DNA from 3 places in the Halomonas sp. PAMB 3264 genome. Region 1 is predicted to be linked to each of the others. Evidence: predicted binding sites of a transcription regulator. Region 1 holds the regulator's gene; each other region holds the start of a gene.
The links. Region 1 encodes PhoB, which activates phosphate uptake and scavenging genes when phosphate is short. Its sites were predicted from a motif close to TGTCATANNNNTGTCANA; they were not measured.
Positions count from the first base shown of each region.

Region 2: a site for PhoB is predicted at 4,664-4,681, ahead of ugpB (sn-glycerol-3-phosphate ABC transporter substrate-binding protein UgpB). Genes of this name have one in related genera too.
Region 3: a site for PhoB is predicted at 2,303-2,320, ahead of RN347_RS10525 (Na/Pi symporter). Genes of this name have one in related genera too.

Region 1 covers NZ_CP134866.1:59,024-65,926, reverse strand. Annotated here, with positions in the region: gene pstB (phosphate ABC transporter ATP-binding protein PstB) at 1-573, shown strand, start outside; gene phoU (phosphate signaling complex protein PhoU) at 599-1,324, shown strand; gene cysZ (sulfate transporter CysZ) at 1,405-2,136, shown strand; gene RN347_RS00290 (hypothetical protein) at 2,471-2,821, opposite strand; gene phoR (phosphate regulon sensor histidine kinase PhoR) at 3,117-4,415, opposite strand; gene phoB (phosphate regulon transcriptional regulator PhoB) at 4,419-5,108, opposite strand; gene ubiA (4-hydroxybenzoate octaprenyltransferase) at 5,208-6,098, opposite strand; gene RN347_RS00270 (chorismate lyase) at 6,132-6,692, opposite strand; gene RN347_RS00265 (FAD-dependent oxidoreductase) at 6,805-6,903, shown strand, end outside.
Region 2 covers NZ_CP134866.1:3,459,742-3,466,644, reverse strand. Annotated here, with positions in the region: gene RN347_RS15745 (5'-nucleotidase C-terminal domain-containing protein) at 1-294, shown strand, start outside; gene RN347_RS15740 (sn-glycerol-3-phosphate import ATP-binding protein UgpC) at 310-1,365, opposite strand; gene ugpE (sn-glycerol-3-phosphate ABC transporter permease UgpE) at 1,367-2,215, opposite strand; gene ugpA (sn-glycerol-3-phosphate ABC transporter permease UgpA) at 2,232-3,116, opposite strand; gene ugpB (sn-glycerol-3-phosphate ABC transporter substrate-binding protein UgpB) at 3,249-4,577, opposite strand; gene argE (acetylornithine deacetylase) at 4,782-5,951, shown strand; gene RN347_RS15715 (hypothetical protein) at 6,223-6,534, opposite strand; gene RN347_RS15710 (YchJ family protein) at 6,682-6,903, shown strand, end outside.
Region 3 covers NZ_CP134866.1:2,322,875-2,329,777, reverse strand. Annotated here, with positions in the region: gene RN347_RS10540 (cation-translocating P-type ATPase) at 1-980, shown strand, start outside; gene RN347_RS10535 (bile acid:sodium symporter) at 977-1,927, shown strand; gene RN347_RS10530 (winged helix-turn-helix domain-containing protein) at 1,924-2,238, opposite strand; gene RN347_RS10525 (Na/Pi symporter) at 2,382-3,554, shown strand; gene RN347_RS10520 (hypothetical protein) at 3,565-3,816, shown strand; gene RN347_RS10515 (PA0069 family radical SAM protein) at 3,823-4,908, opposite strand; gene RN347_RS10510 (alkaline phosphatase) at 5,089-6,531, shown strand; gene RN347_RS10505 (hypothetical protein) at 6,642-6,903, shown strand, end outside.

The DNA of each region.
Region 1 (6,903 bases):
CACCAGGGCCGCATTCAGCTGGAAGGCGATGACATTTACGCGCCGAATCTCAACGTCAGCCAGCTTCGCCGCCGGGTCGGCATGGTATTTCAAAGCCCCAACCCCTTCCCGATGTCGATCTACGAGAACGTGGCGTTCGGCCTGCGTCTGGAGCGGCGCCTGCCCAAGCGCCAGCGCGACGACATCATCGAATGGGCGCTCACCGCCGCGGCGCTGTGGGACGAAGTCAAGGATCAGCTGCACCGCTCGGCGTGGCAGCTCTCCGGCGGCCAGCAGCAGCGGCTGGTGATCGCGCGCACGTTGGCGGTCAAGCCGGAGGTGCTGCTGCTCGACGAGCCGGCCTCGGCGCTGGACCCGATCTCCACGCTCAAGATCGAGGAGCTGATACGCAATCTCAAAAACGAGCTGACGCTGATCCTGGTGACCCACAACATGCAGCAAGCCGCGCGGGTATCCGATTACACCGCCTTTTTGCACAGCGGCGAGCTCGTTGAATACGGCCCGACCGACCAGGTTTTCACCAACCCCCAACGACCGCGTACCGAAAACTACATTACCGGCCGGGTCATTTGACCCACCCGACCCTCAGGAGGGCTCGATGGATATTACAAGCGATACCCATAGCCAGCATATTTCGCGCCAGTTCAATCAGGAGCTCGAAGAGCTGAAAACTCACCTGATGGCCATGGGCGGACTGGTGGAAAAGCAGGTCCAGAACGCCGTGCATGCGCTGCTGGAAAACGACAGCCACTTGGCCGAGGAAGTGCGTGACAACGACCGCCAAGTCAACGATCTGCAGCTGAAGATCGACGAGGAGTGCACCCGCGTGCTCGCCCGGCGCCAGCCGGCGGCGTCGGATCTGCGCCTGGTGCTGGCGGTCATTCGTGCCACCTCGGATCTCGAGCGTATCGGCGACGAGGCGAGCAAGATCGCCCGCAACGCGCTGCTACTTTCAGAAAACGCCAGTAACGTGCGGGGCCTGGTAGAGGTGCGCCACATCAGCGAGCACGTGCGCAAGATGCTGCGCGATGCGCTCACCGCCTTTGCCCGCTTCGACACCGAGCTTGCCATGCAGGTGGTGCGCGAGGACGAATCCGTGGATGACGAGTACGGTAGCGCCATGCGCTCGCTGATGACCTTCATGATGGAAGATTCGCGCTCGATCACACCGGTGCTCAGCATCATGTGGGTGCTGCGGGCGCTGGAGCGTGTCGGCGATCACGCCAACAACCTGGCCGAGTACGTGGTCTACCTCGTCAAGGGGCTCGATATTCGCCACAGCGCGCCGGACAGCGTCGACCAGCAGATGCTAAAAAAGCCTTGACCTTTTAGCGCGTTGATCCTGCAATACGCCCGGCTTCTTCACCCACGCTTTTCGTCGGGCGTATTGCGAAAGGATCAACCATGCTGACTGCGGTTTCCGCACTGAGCCAGGGGCTGCGCCTGGTGTATCAAAAGGGGCAACGGCGCTACGTCTTTCTCCCCATTCTCATCAACCTTATCGTCTACATCGGCCTTGTGAGTTTCACCGCACGGCGTTTTTCCGGCTGGCTGGACCACGCCATGGCGAGCATTCCCAGCTGGCTTGATTGGCTCGACTGGCTGCTTTGGCCGCTGTTCGTTTTGAGCCTGCTGGTGGCAATCTTTTTTACGTTCACGCTGGTGACTCATTTTATCGCCGCGCCGTTTTATGGGTTTCTCGCCGCGCGCGTGGAGCGCACCGCCACCGGGGTAGAACCGCTGGATGATCGCGGCCTGGCTAAAACGGCGCTCGACGCAGTAGGTCGCGAGCTCGTAAAGCTGCGCTACATCCTGCCCAGGGTTGCGCTTCTGTTCGTCTTCAGCTGGATCCCCGGGCTCAATCTGGCGGCTCCTCTTTTATGGGCGCTGTTTTCGGCTTGGGTGATGGCGATCACCTATCTGGACTATCCGATGGATAACAACAAGGTTAGCTTCAAGGAGATGCGCCGACGGCTGGGCGAACGCTGGTGGCCCAGCATGAGCTACGGGGGTCTGGTCACGCTGATCACCTGGATACCGCTGGCCAATCTTTTCCTGCTACCGGGAGCAGTCGCCGGGGCAGTGTTGATGTGGGACGCTCACTACCGTGATCTTGAACGGCTGCCTGCCCGTTGAAAGCGGCTGACAGTCACACGTTTCAAGGTTTTTAGAGCGTCACACGCTTATCGATACTTACGACAAGAAAGTAGCACCCACAAAAAATTAGACCCCGCAAAGGGCGGGGTCTGGATCTCGTTTAGCGATTTCGATACGTAACGTAAGCTTCCAATCCTTGTGCGGGTCTCCAACCATGGAATCTACCCTGACAAACGTTTTGATCTTCGCTTGATTCATTCCTTGAATCGGTGAGCATCCGTGCAATGGGACATCCTTGCCCCTTCTTTTGCTCACTCCGTAAGCGTAATACTTTGTACCGAAATTGCAAACAAATGTTACTTAAAGCTACTACTTATGACTCAGAGTTTTTCTCGACCACTTCTTCCGGCGACATTTCGGCGCCTTCATCGGTATCGCCTATCGAATCCGGAGCGGTGCCCGTAGAGTCCGGCTCGCCGATCGTTTCATCGTTCGGGCCTTGAGTATGGTGATCAGTCGTGAGCTCTTCCTGGGTATAGTCAGGGCTCTCATTGGTGTTCATATTGACGCCATGATCTTGCGTTTCATCCTGCTCGACCATGCTATCCTGGTTCTCTTCGATAGACGGATGCTCGGTGGTTTGTGCAAAGGCCATCGGGCTTGCCAACAGACCAAACGCAATACCTACGACACCCGCTTTCTTGAGTAGCTCCTTGGACATCATATTCCACCTCCTGAATTGCTGTGGTACCGCTTAAAGTAAGAAAGAGTGCCTTGCGGCGGACTACTTTGAAGCAGCTGTCTTTCTTACTTAAATCTTTGCAGAGGCTGTGCCATAAATCCAATAAAAAATTAAATTACTTTAAAATCAATAACATAAAACATTACAAAACCTGTACAATGCGTTTCATGTGGCTGTATAGGCGCTCTGAAAGTGGCTAAAAATGACACATGAGCATTCCTGTACCACTCTTACATGCCATATTGACACACTTGTACAGGTGTTGTTTCAAAGAGGATCAGCTTAAGCGGGCGGCGGGGAAAATACAGCGGAAGGTAGCGCCAAAGCCCGGGCGACTTTCGATTGAAAGCCGCCCGTCGTGGCGAATCAGCACATGCTTGACGATGGCAAGCCCAAGGCCGGTACCGCCGGTGGCCGTGCTGCGCCCTTTATCGACGCGATAAAAGCGTTCGGTCAGCCGTGGAATGTGTACCGGGTCGATGCCGTGACCGTTGTCCTTGACCTCGATACAGGCGCCGCCTTCGGCAAGCTCGGCGTAGCGCAGCGTAATCGTACTTCCCCCCGGGGCGTAGCGCACGGCGTTGAACACCAGGTTGGACACCGCGCTTCGTAGCTCCTGCTCGCTGCCGATCAGCCGCGCGTCGCTTTCGATCTCGAGCGCGATCTGCTGGGGCGTTTCGTGCTGCTGACCGGACAGCGCCCGGGCGTCCTGACACACGCTTTCCAATAGCGGCCCCAGTGCCAACGGCTGGTGATCCTTGCCGCCCTGATCAATCTCGAGGCGCGAAAGCAGCAGCAAATCGTCGACCAGATTCTGCATGCGCAGGGTTTGCGCCTGCATCTGAGCGACGCTGCGGCCAAGTCTTGGCGGCAGTTGATCGCTCAGATCGCTGTAGGTTTCCAGATAACCGGAGAGCACGGTCAAGGGCGTGCGAAGCTCATGGGAGACGTTGGCGACGAAATCCTGGCGCATCTGCTCCAGCCGGTGCAGCCGGGTGATATCACGTGCCATCAAGAGCCGCTCATCGTCGCCGTAAAGCGTGATCTGATACTCGAGAATGCGCCGTTCGTCGATGGGTGAGGTGAGCGTTAGAGGCTCACTGTATTCGCGGGACGAGAAGTAGCGCACAAACGCGGGGTCGCGCAACAAATTGGTGATGTGCTGGCCGCGGTCATGGGCGGTTTGAAGCCCCATCATCTTTGTGGCGGCGCTGTTCCACCACTCCAGGTCGCCGTGACGGTCGAGCATGACCACGCTGTCGCGCATCGCCTCCGACGACTCCTGAATACGCGCAAGCGTGGCTCTGAGGCGGCCCTGAGTGATGCGCTGACTTTTCTGGTAGCGGTAGAGCCGGTCCAGAAGCTCGCCCCAGAGCCCGGGCCCGGCGGGTGGCTCCTCGCTCGGCGTAAGCGTTAGCCATAGATAAAGCGCGCGCAGCTGGCGCAAGTGGTAGAAAAGACACACGCCGAGCCCGGCGGCGAGGCCCAACCCCGGCGCGCCAAACAGCCAGCCCATGATCACCCCGAGCGTGGCAAGCCAGGCGATACGCCAGAGTTCCCGGCTCCACAGGTGCACGCGCTAGCTCCGGGCGGAGAAGCGATAGCCGGTGCCGCGCACCGTCTGAATCAGGTTCTGATGAGCATCGCCCAGGGCCTTGCGCAGGCGACGAATGTGAACGTCCACGGTGCGCTCCTCGACGTAGACGTTGCCGCCCCATACCTGATCCAGCAGCTGGCTGCGGGTATAGGCGCGCTCCTGGTGGGTCATGAAAAATTGCAGCAGTCGATATTCCGTCGGCCCCATGTCCAACGCCTTGCCGTGAGCGCTGACCCGGTGGCTTACCGGGTCGAGCAGCAGGCCGTTGATTTCCACCGGGTCCTCCATGCCGCGCGGCGTGGTACGCCGCAGCACCGCTTTCAGGCGCGCGACCAGCTCTCTGGGAGAGAACGGCTTGGTGATGTAGTCGTCGGCACCCGCCTCGAGCCCCTGGATCTTGTTGTCTTCCTCGCCCTTGGCAGTGAGCATGATGATCGGAAGCTCGGCGGTGGCCTCTTCGCGCTTGAGGCGACGGGCCAACTCGATGCCGCTGGTACCGGGCATCATCCAGTCGAGCAGCAGCAGATCCGGCTGGTTGTCGACCACCAGCGCGTGGGCATCCTGGGCGTTATCGGCTTCGAGCACGCGATAGTCCGCCATCTCCAGCGCCACCGCGATCATCTCGCGAATCGGCGCCTCATCGTCGACGATCAAAACGGTTTTGGCGGTCATGGGCGGGCCTCACGGTGTCCAGGCAAAGTGGTCGATGACATATCGGTGACAATCACACCATGAGCGAGTGACAGTTTTATGACACCCGCTTTTGCCACCTTAGCCCGCCACCGGCCAAAAGCTCAAGGCGAGCCCGGCGAAGAGCACAAGCCCCGACCAGTGATTGTTCAAAAACGCCTGAAAGCAGGCCTCGCGCTCGCGGTGAACGATCAGGCGCTGCTGATGCACGAAGGTGGCCGCCATGGCCACAAGGCCCAGCCAGAAAAAGCCTCCCAGACTTATAGCCCACCCCACCCAGGCCAGCAGTAACAGCGTGGCCGCCTGCAGCAGGCCAATGATCAGCCGGTCGGCCTGGCCAAACAGCACTGCGGTGGATTTGATGCCGATCTTCAAGTCGTCGTCGCGGTCCACCATGGCGTACTGGGTGTCATAGGCGACGGTCCACAGCACGTTGGCCAGAAATAGTACCCACGCCTCGAGCGGCACGTGACCCAGAACCGCGCCAAAGGCCATGGGGATCGCCCAGGAGAACGCCGCACCGAGCACCACCTGGGGGAAGTGGGTATAGCGCTTCATGAAAGGATACGCGGCGGCAAGCAAAAGCCCGCCCACCGACAGCAACACGGTAAACCAGTTGGTCAACAGCACCAGAATGAACGACACCGCCACCAGCGCGATGAACAGCACCTTGGCTTCGGCTTCCCCGATGCGCCCGGTCGCCAGCGGCCGGTTTTTGGTACGTTTGACGTGGCCGTCGAAGTGGCGATCGGCGTAGTCGTTCACCACGCATCCTGCCGCGCGCATGGAGTAGACGCCGGCGATAAAGATCAATAGCACCCCGCGTCCTGGCACGCCCTCGGCGGCGATCCACAGCGCCCAGAGCGTCGGCCACATCAAAAGCCAGGTGCCGATGGGCCGATCGAGGCGCATCAGCGTGATGAAATCACGCGCCCGGGACCAGCCGGTCGGGCGCAGCAGAGAACGGTCCATGCTTACCTCTCGAGGATAAATCGCGCGCCCAGCTTAGCGCGAAGCCAGATCGGGTTCATCCGCCAGGGTCGATAAAAACGCTTCCTGCACCAAAAGCGACAGCCCGCCGTGGTAGAAGATCGAGCGCCGCGCCCAGACGCTCGGAAGCTCTGGCGCCTGGCGATGAGCGAACGCCGGACGCTGGCCGGTGGCGTAAAGCGCGCCGCGCACGAGATCTGGCTGGCGAAACAGCCAGCTCCCCAGCGAACGCTCACCCAAACGCTCGAGATGCAGCCCCTTGAGCTGCGCCAGCGGCGCCACCGAGCGCGCCACCACCCAAGGGGTGTCATCGATGCACAGCGCCACCTCGCGACACCAAACAAGCCGGCGCGGCGCAAGGCCAAGCGCCTGGGCTTCGTCGCGTTCGGGTACGCCGACGCCCTGGCGCAGCAGCCGTACCCGAAACGCGCGGCGCCCGCCCGCCGCGACCAGCCGTGCGGTCAGCGAATCGGTGGAGGCGACCCACTGCCACCAGGGCGCGCTCATGGCCGGGCGAAACGCCGCGACGGGTTGCCAGCGCGGAAAAAGCGCTAACGGCTGAGTGTGTATTGCCACGCGATCTCCAGAGCGGTCAAGTCGTTCGCGCTAGTGTAACATGATGGCCCAACGCGCTTTTCTCGAGAACATCCGCGTTTCGAGCCCCCGAATTTCAACGTCTGGTGAAGGCATGGCCGACTCTTTCTCTCACGCCGATGCGCCGGTGGATCTTCTCATCATCGGTACCGGCATGGCCGGCATCGGCCTTGCCCGCGAGCTGCGAAGGCTC
Region 2 (6,903 bases), 330 kb from region 1:
TATGACAGCGCCAAACCGGCCGGCGAGCGGGTGGTGAGCCTGAAGGTGACCGAGAACGGCGCGCTCACCGCTATCGACCCGGCGCGCACCTATGTAGTCGCTACCAACAACTTCACCGCCGCCGGCGGCGACAGCCACACCGCGCTTGAAGGCGCCCATGAGAGTGACCGCAGCCACATAGTCGGCAATACCGACTGGGAAATGCTGCGCGACTATCTGGTGGAGCAGGGCGAGATCGCGCCCCGGGTGGAAGGGCGCATTGTCGATGTGGCAGAGGGAGACGTGGGCGAGTGAGTGCTTGCTTGCACCTCAGTCGGTGCGCTGGCCGCTTTCCTGATTGAACGGGTGCAGGGCGCTGCGGGCCACATAAAAGCGCAGCGTCTCGCCTTCCTTCACCGGGGGGGAGCCTGAGCTGGTGCGGATCACCGTAGGCTGCTCGCTGCCCGCCAGGCGCACGTAAAGATGGCTTTCGGCGCCGGCGGCCTCGAAAAGCTCCAGGGTGGAATCGACCACCAGGTGTGGGGCGTTGGGCGGGGTCAAGCGCATGTCGTCCGGGCGGATGCCGACGATATCGGTGCCGGCGGGCAGGTCGTCGAGCAGGTTGTCGGCGCTTCGCGTGGCCAGATACTCGACCGGCAGCATGTTCATTGCCGGTGAGCCGATGAAGCCGGCCACGAACATGCTCGCCGGGCGGTTGAAGATCTCCATGGGCGTGCCCACCTGCTCGATCTGCCCGGCGTTGAGCACGACCAGGCGGTCGCCCAAGGTCATCGCCTCGAGCTGGTCGTGGGTGACGTAGAGGCTGGTGGTCTTCAAGCGGCGCTGCAGCTTTCGGATCTCCACGCGCATTTGCACGCGCAGCTTGGCATCCAGATTCGATAGCGGCTCGTCGAACAGAAACGCCGCCGGCTCGCGCACCAGCGCCCGGCCCATGGCCACGCGCTGGCGCTGGCCGCCGGAGAGGTTGCGCGGCTTGCGTTGAAGGTACTCTTCGATCTCGAGCATCTTCGCGGCCTTGCGCACCCGCTCCTCGATCGCGGGTTTCTTGAAACCGCGGTTTTTCAGCCCGTAAGCGAGGTTGTTGTACACCGTCATGTGCGGGTAGAGCGCGTAGTTTTGAAACACCATGGCGATGTCGCGCTCGGCCGGCTCCAATGTGTTGACCACCCGGTCGCCGATCTTGAGGGTGCCTTCGGAGATCGTTTCGAGCCCCGCCACCATGCGTAAAAGCGTGGATTTGCCGCAGCCTGACGGGCCCACCAGCACCACGAACTCGCCGTCTTCGATGGCAAGGTCGACGCCTTTGACGGCCTGCACGCCGCCGGCGTAGGTTTTCTTGATCCCTTCCAGGGTCACACTGGCCATGCTATTTCTCCGTCTCGGTCAGGCCTTTCACGAACAGTTTCTGCATCAACAGCACCACCATCACCGGCGGCACCATGGCCAGCATCACGGTGGCCATGATCAAATTCCACGCCGGTACCCGGTCGGATGAGGCCATCAGGCGTTTGATCCCCAGCACGACGGTATAGAAATCCTCGTCGGTGGTGACCAGCAGCGGCCACAGGTACTGCACCCAGCCGTAGATGAACATGATCACGAACAGTGCGGCGATATTGGTGATCGAGACCGGCAGCAGTATGTCCTTGAAGAACTTCATCGGCCCGGCGCCGTCGACGCGGCTCGCCTCCATCAGCTCCTCGGGCACGGTCATGAAGAACTGGCGAAACAGAAACGTCGCCGTGGCCGAGGCGATCAGCGGAAGCGTCAGCCCGGCGTAGGAGTTGAGCATGCCCAAGTTCGCGACCACCGCGTAGGTGGGGATGATGCGCACCTCCACCGGCAGCATCAGCGTGATGAAGATGATCCAGAACGCCAGCAGGCGAAAGCGAAAGCGAAAGTAGACGATGGCGAACGCCGAGAGAATCGAGATCGCGATCTTGCCGATGGCGATGGTGAGCGCCATGATCGTCGAGTTGCCGAGCATCAGCCAAAGCGGTGGGGCGCCGGCGACCTGCCAGCCCGAGCCGAGCATCTGTGAGTAGGTATCCCACAGGTGGTCGCCGGGCGTGAGCGGTAGCACCCCGCGCACGAAGGCGCCGGGTTCGTGGGTCGAGGCGATAAACGCCACGTACACCGGAAACGCCACGACCAGCACGCCGAGAATCAGCACCGCGTGGGTCAGAATATTCAAGAAGGGTCTGTTTTCGACCATGGTCAAGACCTTTGCGCTAGTAGTTGACTCGGCGTTCCACGTAGCGGAACTGCACGAACGTCAGAAGGATCACGATACCCATCAACAGCACCGACTGGGCCGAGGAGGAGCCGATGTTGAGCCCCGCCACGCCGTCGGTGTAGACCTTGTAGACCAGCGTCATGGTCGCCTGACCCGGCCCGCCGCCGGTGGTGGCGTCGATCACCCCGAAGGTGTCGAACATCACGTAGTTGATGTTGATGATCAGCAAGAAGAAGGTGGTCGGTGACAGCAGCGGAAAGACGATGCTCCAGAAGCGCTTGAAGGGCGTGGCGCCGTCTATGGCGGCGGCCTCGATCAGCGATTTGGGCACCGACTGAAGTCCGGCCAGAAAGAACAGGAAGTTGTAGGAGATCTGCTTCCAGGCCGCGGCAATGGTGATCAGTATCATCGCCTGGCTGCCCGAGACCCGGTGATTCCAGTCGATGTCGAACCAGTCGAGCACGTGGGGCAAAAGCCCGATGGTCGGGTTGAACAGAAACCACCACAGCACCCCGGCCACCACCGGCGCGACCGCGTAGGGCCAGACCAGCAGCGTGGTGTAGAACTTCGCGCTTCTCAACACCCGGTTGACGCACACCGCCAGCAACAGCGCCAACCCCATGGAGAGTACCGTGACAGACACGGCAAAGATCGCCGTACGCCCCAGCGCGTTCAGGTAGCTTGGGTCGCTCAGAATGCGCGCGTAGTTCGAAAGTCCCACGAAGGTGGTCTTGAAGCCGAAGGCGTCGGTGCGCTCGAAGCTCGACTTCACCGCCTGGCTCGCCGGCCAGATGAAGAACACCAGCGTAATGATGAGCTGCGGCGCCAATAGGCAGTAGGGAAGCCACCGGTTCTGATAGGTGGAGCGTTTGGTCTGCATGATGAATCCTGTATCACGAGCGCCCGGAAAAGCCGTCCCGTGAACCCCGCCTTGAAAGCGAAGGCAGGCGCAGGGGAGGGCTCTCACGACGAACCCCGGCGCAAGGGCCGGGGTTCGTGAGACGATCAAGCGTTAGTTATTGGCTGACTCGAAATCGCGCAGGATCTGGTTGCCGCGCTCGACCGCGTCATCCAGCGCTTCCTGCCCGCTCTTGTCGCCGGCCAGCACCGCCTGGAACTCCTCGTCGAGCACCATGCGTACCTGCGGGTAGTTGCCAAAGCGCAGGCCTTTGGAGTTCTCGGTGGGCTCGTTCAGGTTGATCTGCTCGATAGCGAGATCCGCACCCGGGTTCTCCTCGTAGTAGCCCTGCTCCTGGCTCAGCTCATACGCGGCGGTGGTGATCGGCAGATAGCCGGTGCCCTGGTGCCACTCGGCCTGTACCTCGGGAAGCGACAGGTACTCGAGGAATTCGGCCACGCCGGCGTACTCGTCGTCTTCATGACCGGAAAGCACCCACAACGTCGCGCCGCCGATGATCGAGTTCTGCGGCGCGCCCTCTACGTCATCATAGTAAGGCAGCATGCCGAAACCGACCTCGAAGTCGGAGTTGGCCAGCACGTCGGCGCGCGAGGCCGAAGAGTTCATGTACATCGCGCAGTCGCCGGCGTAGAACGAGGGCGCTGCGTCCGGGCCGTTGGCGGGGCCGGCGTAGCTGTAAACGCCGCTGTCGCTCCACTCCTTGAGTTGATCCCAGAAGCGCGCCTGCACCTCGCCGTTGAAGACGAACTCGGTGTCCAGACCGCCAAAGCCGTTCTCTTGGGTGCCGATCGGCTGGTTGTGCAGCGCCGAGAAGTTCTCCAGGCCGATCCAGTTGGCCGCGTAGGCCATGGTGAAGCCGCAGGACGCTGCGCCTTCGTCGACGATCTGTTGGCCCATCTCGCCCATTTCCGCCCAGGTGGTCGGCGGGGTTTCCGGGTCGAGCCCGGCGGCCTCGAAGGCGTCCTTGTTGTAGTAGAGAATCGGCGTGGAGGAGTTGAACGGCATCGAGAGCATGTTGCCGTCGGTGTCGGTGTAGTAGCCGGTCACCACGGGCAGGTAGTTGTCTGCGTCGAAGTCGTTGCCGTGTGCTTCCATCAGCTCATACACGGGGTAGATGGCGCCCTGGGCGGCCATCATGGTGCCGGTGCCGACTTCGTAAATCTGTACGATGTGAGGCTGCTCGCCGGCACGGAAGGCGGCGATGGTGTTGACCATGGTCGCTTCGTACTCACCCCGATAGGAGGGCGTGACCTGGTACTCATCCTGAGTGGCGTTGAAGTCCTCGGCCAGGGCGCTCAGGCGCTCGCCGAGCTCGCCGCCCATGGAGTGCCACCAGGTGATCTCGGTAGCGGCCTGGGCGGACATGCTCAGGCTTGCCGCGGCGATACCGACGGATAACGCGCGTAACGTGAAACGAGACATACATCACTCCTTGTGGGCCCGGGCATGGCCGGGCGGCGCAGTACGTTTATTGAGCTTGTGAGGTGCACTGAACAGTAGTGAGTCTATATGACAAATTGATGAACGATAACCGGACGAAGGTTCAAGGCTCATGCCACTTTGGCAGTAGGCGAGCGCGGTGGGCAGTGCTAGGGTGGTGGCAACGCGCTTAACCCGAGATACGTCATGACGAATGCAGAATCGCTTCTTTCCCAACTCATCGCCTTCGATACCACCTCCCGCGGCTCCAACCTGGCGCTGATCGAATTCGTCGAAGGCTATCTGGCCAAGCACGGCGTCGCCTCGGAGCGGGTCATGAGCCCCTGCAACACCAAGGCGAATCTGATTGCGCGTATCGGCCCGGACGCGCCGGGTGGGGTGATGCTGTCGGGCCACACCGACGTGGTGCCGGTCGAGGGCCAGCCCTGGTCGACGGACCCGTTTACGCTTCACGACGGCGGCGACGGCCGGCTTTACGGCCGGGGAAGCTGCGACATGAAAGGCTTCATCGCCTGCGCGCTCGCCATGGTGCCCGAGTGGGTGAAGGCGCCTCTCAAGCAGCCCATCTACTTCGGCTTCTCTTATGACGAAGAGATCGGCTGCGTCGGCGCGCCGGAGCTGATCAAGCGCTTTTATGAACACTACTCCACCACGGCTCACGTCATCGTCGGCGAGCCGACCCTGATGCAGCCGGTGGTGGCGCAAAAAGGCGCGACCAACCTGCGCACCACGGTCACCGGGGTCGAGGCGCACAGCAGCCAGGTCAACCAGGGCACCTCGGCGATCCACGTGGCCGCGCGGCTGGTGAGTTTCATCGAGGACACCATGACCGCCCTGGTCGAGGAGGGCCGGGTGGACGAGGCCTTCAACGTGCCCCACACCAGCCTGCACGTCGGCCGGATCAAAGGCGGTACGGCGATCAACATCATGGCGCGCGAATGTACCTTCGAGTGGGAGATTCGTCATTTGCCGACCGAGACGTTCGACGAGGTGTTTGACCGCTTCACACAGTATGCCGATTCGCTCAAGGCCGAGCTTTCGGCGCGTGGCAAGCGAGTCACCATCGACACCGAGGCGCTCAACGTCACCGTGCCGGGCCTGGCCGATCGCGACAACGCCGCCGTGCTGCGCCTGGCCCGGGATCACCTGCCTAATGAGTGCTGCAACCACGCGGTGGCCTACGCCACCGAAGCCGGGCAGTTCCAGGGTCAGGGGCTGCAAACGATCATCCTCGGCCCCGGCAGCATCGCCCAGGCCCACCAACCCGACGAGTACATCGATAAAAGCGAGCTTGCCGCGTGCGTCGAATTCATGACCCGGATGGGTAGGGCGCTGGAAGCGCCATTCGAGGGGTAGATGAAAGCGGTTTTGGCGGGGTGATAGAGACGGGGGGCGGTGCCGGGCAGCCCTACACGAGGGCGCTGTGAATACCTCCCTGTACGCTACTTTCGCCATCTGACCGCCAAGGACGGCGGGAATGTCGGAAACGAAGGGAACGGTATTCCGACCTTGGCGAAAGACCCTCGTTACGGGCTGCCCGGCACGGCTGGTTGGGTAGCATAGTGAGCTCGACACTAACGAAAACACCCGCCATGAGCGGGTGTTTTGGTATCGTCAAACGTTTCTGTCAGGGCGAGGAGTGCTCTTCAAAAAGCTCCGCCTTGGCGTCGCGCATCACCTCTTCGCAGGCCTGCTGGTGGGCAAGCTGGGTGATCAGACCCTGGGTGACTTCGAAGCCTTTCATCAGGCAGGTATCCACCTCGGCGAGGCTAATGGCAGGCGTTACGTGACAGTCGATTCTGACCGTACGGCCGCCGCCCTGAAGGCGGTCGGCGAAGCGCCGCAGTCGCCATGCAAGCCTTTCTTTCCATCGGGCCGCGTCTACCGCGCCCTCGTTTACGCTGAACGTGCACTGCCATTCCGGTCTGTATACCTTCATGCGAACCTCCGCTGCGTCTGGAAAGAGAGTTGGGTCGTGTGTCGTACTCCGTCTTTTTTGGCCATGTGACTCTGCTACTATACCCCCATTGATCGCGACCGATACAGGAAAAAGGCCCGATGCACCGGCGTTAATGGGGCCACCGTTATGACTTCATGCTTAATGACACGTTGCCCCTGTGGCAGTGACGCTATGTACGAGACATGCTGCGGCGTCTACCACCAGGGCGTGGCCGCCCCGACGCCCGAGGCGCTGATGCGCTCGCGCTATAGCGCCTTTGCACTCGATCTCTTTGATTACCTGAACGCCACCTGGCACTCCAGCACCCGGCCTCAAACGCTGGCGCCGGACCCGGCCACGCAGTGGAAG
Region 3 (6,903 bases), 1.5 Mb from region 1:
CGCTGGCCCGAGTGCGTGCGGTGGCCTTCGATAAAACCGGCACGCTCACCGCCGGCCGCCACCGGGTCGTTCACGCCGAGTGCCGCGATGCGCTCGGTGGTGACTTTCATCGAAAGCTCGCCGCCGCCACCCGGCAAAGCGAGCATCCGCTGGCCCAGGGGCTGTTGCGCTGGGCGCTTGAAAGTGGCGATAAACAGAACGAAGAGGAGGACGCAAGCCGCGTGGTGCGCCTGGACGAAGTCGCCGGCGCCGGGCGGGTGATCGCTTTTGAGCGCGGCGAGCGCTGGTGGATGGGAAGTTTGGGCTGGCTTGGCGAGCGCGGCGTCACGCTTGAAGGTGCGGCTCATCAAGCCGACCATGCCTTCGCCTCCCAGGTGGTGGTGGCCGATGAGCGCGGGTGGCTGGCGACGTTTTATCTCGCCGACCCGCCGGTGGAGGATGGCCGGGCGAGTGTTCGCGCGCTGCAGGCGCAGGGCTATCTCACGGCGCTGATCAGCGGTGACCGCCAGGGCGCGGTGAGCTGGCTGGGTGAGCAGGTGGGTCTGGCGCCCAACGCGTGCTACGCCCAACGCTCGCCGGAGGCGAAAGCGCGGCTGCTGGCGGGGCTTGCGTCACCCACGCTTTATGTGGGCGACGGGGTCAACGACACGCTGTGTCTGGCCGCCGCGGGTGTGGGCGTTGCGCCCATGCAGGCAAGCGATGCCGCCCGTGAAGGGGCGGCGGCCCAACTGTTGCGACCCGGTATTGGCGGCGTGGTACAGCTACTGCGCCTGGCCAGGCGTACCCGCAACGTCATGCTTCAGAACCTGGTGTTCTCGGCGGTGTACAACACCCTGGCGCTGGGGCTGGTCATCGTCATGGCGGTGCCGCCGCTGGCGGCGGTGCTGGCCATGGCGGCGAGCTCTTTAAGCGTGACGCTGAACGCCGCCCGGCTCGCCTGGGCGCCGGTCGACGGTGACCCTGCAAAGGGCTCGCCATGAGTCGGGTCATCGTCTGGGTCGAGGCTCAGCTTCTATGGCTGGTGATGGCGGTGGCCGCGCTGGGGCTTTTGTACCCGGCGGCGGGCGTGGCGCTGGCGCCGCTGATTGGTCCGCTGCTGGCGCTTTTGATGTTCGTCATCAGCCTGACCTTCGATGCCCATCAGGTCGGCGCGGTGCTGCGCCGCCCCTCGCGGCCGCTGCTGGCGCTTTGTCTGGTGTACGGCCCGATGTCGCTACTGGGCTGGCTGACCGGGCGGCTCTTTTTCGGCACCGGGGCGCTCGCCGCGGGGCAGACGCTTCTAGGCACGCTGCCCACCGACGTGTCATCACCGCTTCTGGTGCTGATGGCGCGGGGCAACGTGGCGATGGCGGCGGTGTTCAACGCGATCAATACGGCACTTTCACCGCTACTGGTCCCGCTGCTGTTTCTCGCGCTTACCGGCATCGAGCTCGACGTGCCGCTTTTCGCCATCGTGGTCGAGCTTTTACTGATCGTTTTCGTTCCGACGCTTCTGGGCGTGGCGCTGCGCACCCGGTTCAGCACAACGCTTGCCCGCTTTGACGACCGCTACGCGGGGCTGGGCTCTATCCTCTATCTGCTGATACTGCTGGCGGTGGTGGGGCCCAACGCCGCGACCATTCTGGGGTACGGCGCCTTTGCTCTGGTGATCGCTGCCGCAGCGCTGTGTTTGAACCTGGCAGGTTACGCAGTGGGCACGGCGTCCAGGCTGATCACCAATGAGCGGTCAGAGGTGGTGGCGTATCTCTTTACCACGAGCAAGAAGGAGTTCAGCATTGCGGCGGCGTTCGTCGCGGCCTCCGGGCTTTCGCCGGAGATCGCCATTCCCGCGGCGTTTTTCGCCGTCATCCAGATGATTACCTCGCCGCTGGCGGCCAGACTGCTCGTCCGTCGCCCCGCTAGCGCTTGGGTGAGCGATAAGCGCTAGCAGTAGCCCAGCGCCTCGCCCAGCCTTGTGGCGTGCTCTTTTACCCAGCGCCGGTCGATCGCGCCCCAGCTCTCGATCACGTAGCGGCCGATGTTGTGCCGCTCGCCTTCCTGGCCCTCAAAAACGCAGACGATATCGAGCTCGTCGAGCGACTTGATCGTGTCCTGAGCGGTGCGCCGGGGCATGCCGGTGGCCTCGATCAGTGCCGGCACGCTGGCCACGCCCTGGTCGATCAGGTGGGCCACGTAGAGGCGGCGGTAGAAACTCGATCGGGTCTTGCTCAAGGGCTGCTTACTCGAGGGCTGGGTCATAAGGCGTTCCGGCTCGGTGGTTCAAAGGGGTGATATCAGGAATAAGTGAGCGTCGTCACGCGGGCGTCATCAGGCTGTCACCTGCGGCGCGCAACGTGGAAGGGTGAACGTGCGCCACGTTACCAACCGCCGGAGGGATCACCATGGTAGAGACGACCCATCGCGCCGCGCCAGAGAGCTACGCTCGCCCGGCGCAAAAGGAGAAGCAGGGCCGCCTGCGTCAGTGGCTCACGCTATTGCTGTTAGTCTACTTTCTGATCTGCGCGGTATCCATCGTCGGCGACGGCTTCAAGCTCGCCACCGGTGATCACGCCGAGCGCTTGTTCGAGTTCGCCACCAACCCCTTCGTCGGCCTGATGGTCGGCATCGTCGCCACCGCCTTGATCCAGTCGTCCTCGACGGTGACCTCGGTGATCGTTGGCATGGTGGCCGGGGGGCTGCCGGTCGCGGTGGCGGTCCCCATGGTCATGGGGGCGAACATCGGCACCACGGTGACCAATACGCTGGTGAGCCTGGGCCACGTCAACGACAAGAACGAGTTTCGCCGCGCCTTTGCCGCCGCCACCGTGCACGACTTCTTCAATCTGCTGGCCGTGGTGATCCTGCTCCCCATCGAGATCCTGTTCCACCCGCTGGAGCGTATGGCCGGCGCCGTGGCCGGCGTTTTCTACGGCGATGCCGATCTTTCGCTGGATAACGTCAATATCGTGGGCCAGCTGACCCAGCCGGTGACGGACACGGCAGGCCAGCTGGTGGCGAGTTTGCCGGCGGTGGCCGGCGGTATCGCCTTGATCGTCATCGGCGTGGCGCTGATTTTTCTCTCCATTCGCTACATCGGCAAGCTGTTGAAGACGCTGATGGTTGGGCGCGCCAGACAAATCATGCTCAGCGCCATCGGCCGCGGGCCGTTCACCGGTGTGGCCTCCGGGGCGCTGGTGACGATGCTGGTGCAGTCGTCCTCCACGACCACCAGCCTGATGGTGCCCATGGCCGGCTCTGGCGCGTTCACGCTGCGCCAGATCTATCCGTTCACCATCGGCAGCAATATCGGCACCACCATGACGGCGCTGCTGGCCGCCACGGCGATTTCCGGTGCCACGGCGCTGTTGGCGCTGGAGATCGCCCTGGTGCATCTGCTTTTCAATCTGTGCGCCGTGCTGATCATCGGCGGACTGCCGTTTCTGCGTCTGCTACCGGTGAAAGGGGCGCAGTGGCTGGGCCGGGTCGCCGCCGAGCGCAAGGCGCTGGCCGCCGGCTGGGTGCTGGGCGTGTTCATCGCGCTGCCGGCCCTGCTGATCGCTGTTACCGTACTGTAAGGAGGGCGCCATGAGTATTGAACAAGGTTCCAGGCCAAGCCTGCACACCACCTCGACCGCCGAACTCAAGGCGATGTTGAACGACTCGGTGGAGATCATCGACGAAATTCGCGCTGAGCTCGACGCCCGAGAAGCCCAGACTCAGGAGCTCGAAAAGATGGACACCCTGATGGTCGAGGCCCGGCCGAAGCTTCAGGAGATCCGCGGCTTCTTCGCGCTGGTGCTCGACGAGCTCAAGGCGCGGCGCGGCCCGAACCGTTAGCGTTGGTTAGTCGAACAGGTCGCCCTGAGTACGGGGTGGCCTGAAGTCGCGCGTGTTGAGCCCCTGCTCGGCGCGGGGCTGCATGCCCCATTGACGGCTGGCGCGCTTGAAGCGCTGCTCGATCATGTCGACGAACACGCCTTCACCGCGAAAGCGCTTGCCGAACGCCGCCTCGTTGGTCTTGCCGCCCCGGCACTGGCGAATCAGGCTCATCACCTTGTCGGCGCGCTCGGGGTAGTGGGCCACCAGCCACGCCTGGAACAGCGGCGCGACCTCGCGGGGCAGGCGTAGAAGCATCCAGCTCGCGGTGCGCGCGCCGGCGCCGCGGGCCGCCTCGATCAGCCGCTCGATTTCGTGGTCGGTCAGCCCCGGTATCACCGGCGAGATCAACACCCCCACCGGCACCCCGGCGGCGCTGAGTTCGCGAATCACCTTCAGCCGCGCCTGGGGCGAAGCCGCTCGCGGCTCCAGGGTGCGCTTCAAGTCGCCGTCCAGGCTCGTCAGACTCACCAGCACCCGTACCAGTCGGTGCTCGGCCATCTGTTTCAAAAGATCCAGATCGCGCAGTACGAGGCTTCCCTTGGTCACCAGCGTGACCGGGTGGCGGCATTCGAGCAAAAACGCGAGCAGGCTCCGAGTGGTGCGGTATCTAGCCTCGATCGGTTGATAACAGTCGGTGTTGCCGGACAGGTTGATCGGCCGGCAAACGTAGCCCGGTTTCGCAAGTTCGTCGCGCAGGTGCTCGAGCATGCCGGTACGCGCGATCAGCCGGGTTTCGAAATCGAGCCCTGGCGACATGTCCCAGTAGGCGTGCGAGGGCCGGGCGAAGCAGTAGATGCAGCCATGCTCGCAGCCGCGGTAAGGATTGAGCGAGCGATCAAAGGAGAGATCCGGTGAGCTGTTCCACGCAAGCGCGCTCTTGCTTGGCTCCTCGCGTACCTCGGTGGCAAGGCTTAAAGGAGCGTGCTCCTGCCACCAGCCGTCGGATTCCTCGACGCTGACACTCGGCGCAAAGCGGTTGTGCGGGTCGAACGTTGCCCCGCGGCCCTTGTGAACGACACTGCCCCGGGGGAGGGCGCGTGAATCCGACATGACGCTATCCGATCGGCAATAGGTTGACTGTATGAATATACACTATATTACCGCTCGTGCTAACGACAACCGCTGGCCGTGGTGAACGGAGTGTCACTGAAATCGCGCTAAACGTTCATCCCGCTGTCATCTGGCGTGGCTAATTTAAGTCTCTCTTAATCAATGACTTGGATGAACAGCATGGTCGCTTTCAAACGCTGCGCGCTCGCGCTTGCCTTGGGTGCCGTTTTTGCCACGCCGGCGCTTGCCCAACAACACAGTGCCAAAAACGTCATTTTGATGATCACCGACGGTGCGGGTATCGAAACCTTCCGCGCCGCCAGCTACTACCGCCACGCAGTGCTGGGTCAGGAAGTGTACGACGACTTCGACACCCAGGTTTTCGCCGCTACCTACCCGCTGACTACCGCCACCGAGCCGACCATGAGCGACGAAGGCAAGGTCGAGTTCGACCCTGCCGAGCTCTGGAGCGATGAAGCGGCCGAGGGCGTGGGCTTCGAAGGCAAGCTGGGCGACTACGACAGCTATTTCGCCGGCTACAACTACGCCCGTGAGAACTTCACCGACAGCGCCGCCGCCGGCACGGCGTTGGCCACCGGCCAGAAGACCTACAACAGCGCCATCAACTGGTCGAACAACGACGAGCGCATGAAGCACATCGGCGAGTACGTGGTCGAAAGCGGTCGGGCGCTGGGCGTGGTCAGCTCGGTGCAGCTGAGCCACGCGACGCCCGCCGCGTTTCTGGGCCACAGCCCTAGCCGCAACGAATACGCCGCGCTGGGTGAAGAGATCATTGACTCGGGCCTTGCCACCGTAGTGTTCGGCGCCGGCCACCCGTACTTCGACGACGCCGGTAACGCGGTCGACAATCCGGACGAAGACGCCTTTCGCTACGTGGGCGGCGAAGCCACCTGGCAGCGTGTGCTCGACGGCGACACCGATTATCAGCTGATCGAAAGCCGCGACGACTTCGAAGCGCTGGCCAACGGCGAGCTAACGTTGGATGGCGACAAGGTGTTGGGCGTGGCGCAGAACCACGCCACGCTGCAGTTCAACCGCCCGGGTGTGGAGGCTGGCAACCTGATCGAGAACGTGCCGAGCCTGCCGACGCTGACCCGCGGGGCGCTCGAGGTGCTCAAGCAAAACGACGAAGGCTTTTTCCTGATGGTCGAAGGCGGCGCCGTCGACTGGGCCGCGCACGCCAACAACCTGCCGCGCCTGGTCGAGGAGCAGGTCGATTTCAATGAAGCGGTGGAAGCCGCGGTCGAGTGGGTCGAGGCGAACAGCGACTGGGATGAGACGATGGTCATCGTCACTACCGACCACGGTAACGGCCTGCTGCAGGGCCCGGATTCGGACCAGAACGCCTACAGCCCGATCGTAAGCCAGGGCGCCGGCGCGCTGCCGCTGGTGCGCTGGCACTCGGATAACCACACCCGCGAGCTGGTGCCGCTTTACGCCCAGGGCGCCGGCGCCGAGTACTTCCTCGACGTGGCCCAGCGCGATGAAGGCCTCTCCACCTACGGTGTGGACGAAAACGCCCAGCAGTGGGTGGACAACACCGATGTGTTCCGCGCCGCGATGAGCGCGCTCGGTATCGACGAGGACAGCGACACGCCGTAACGCCCCAGTGCAGGCACCAAGCCCCCGGTGAGTAATGGCCGGGGGCTTTTTTGTGCGTGTTTTAGAACGCGTGCGATGAACGTATGCTGACGGTTTTGCCGGGAGTCTCTATGCGCGCGTTCTCGATCATCGCGATTCGCCTTCTCGCCGTCTATTTCGTGGCCCGCCCGCTCATGGCGCTGGCGTCGTCGCTGCCCACGGCCTTCGCCACGGCAGAGGCGTTCGAAGACTGGCGACTACTGTTCTCCGCCAGTCTCGTGCTGCCGTGTTTGCTGGGCGTGCTTTTATGGTTCAAGGCGCCCGCGCTTGCGCAAAGGCTTCACCCGAATGAGTCGGCGTCTGACAGCGTGGTCGGGGAGGCGGGGCTCGTGC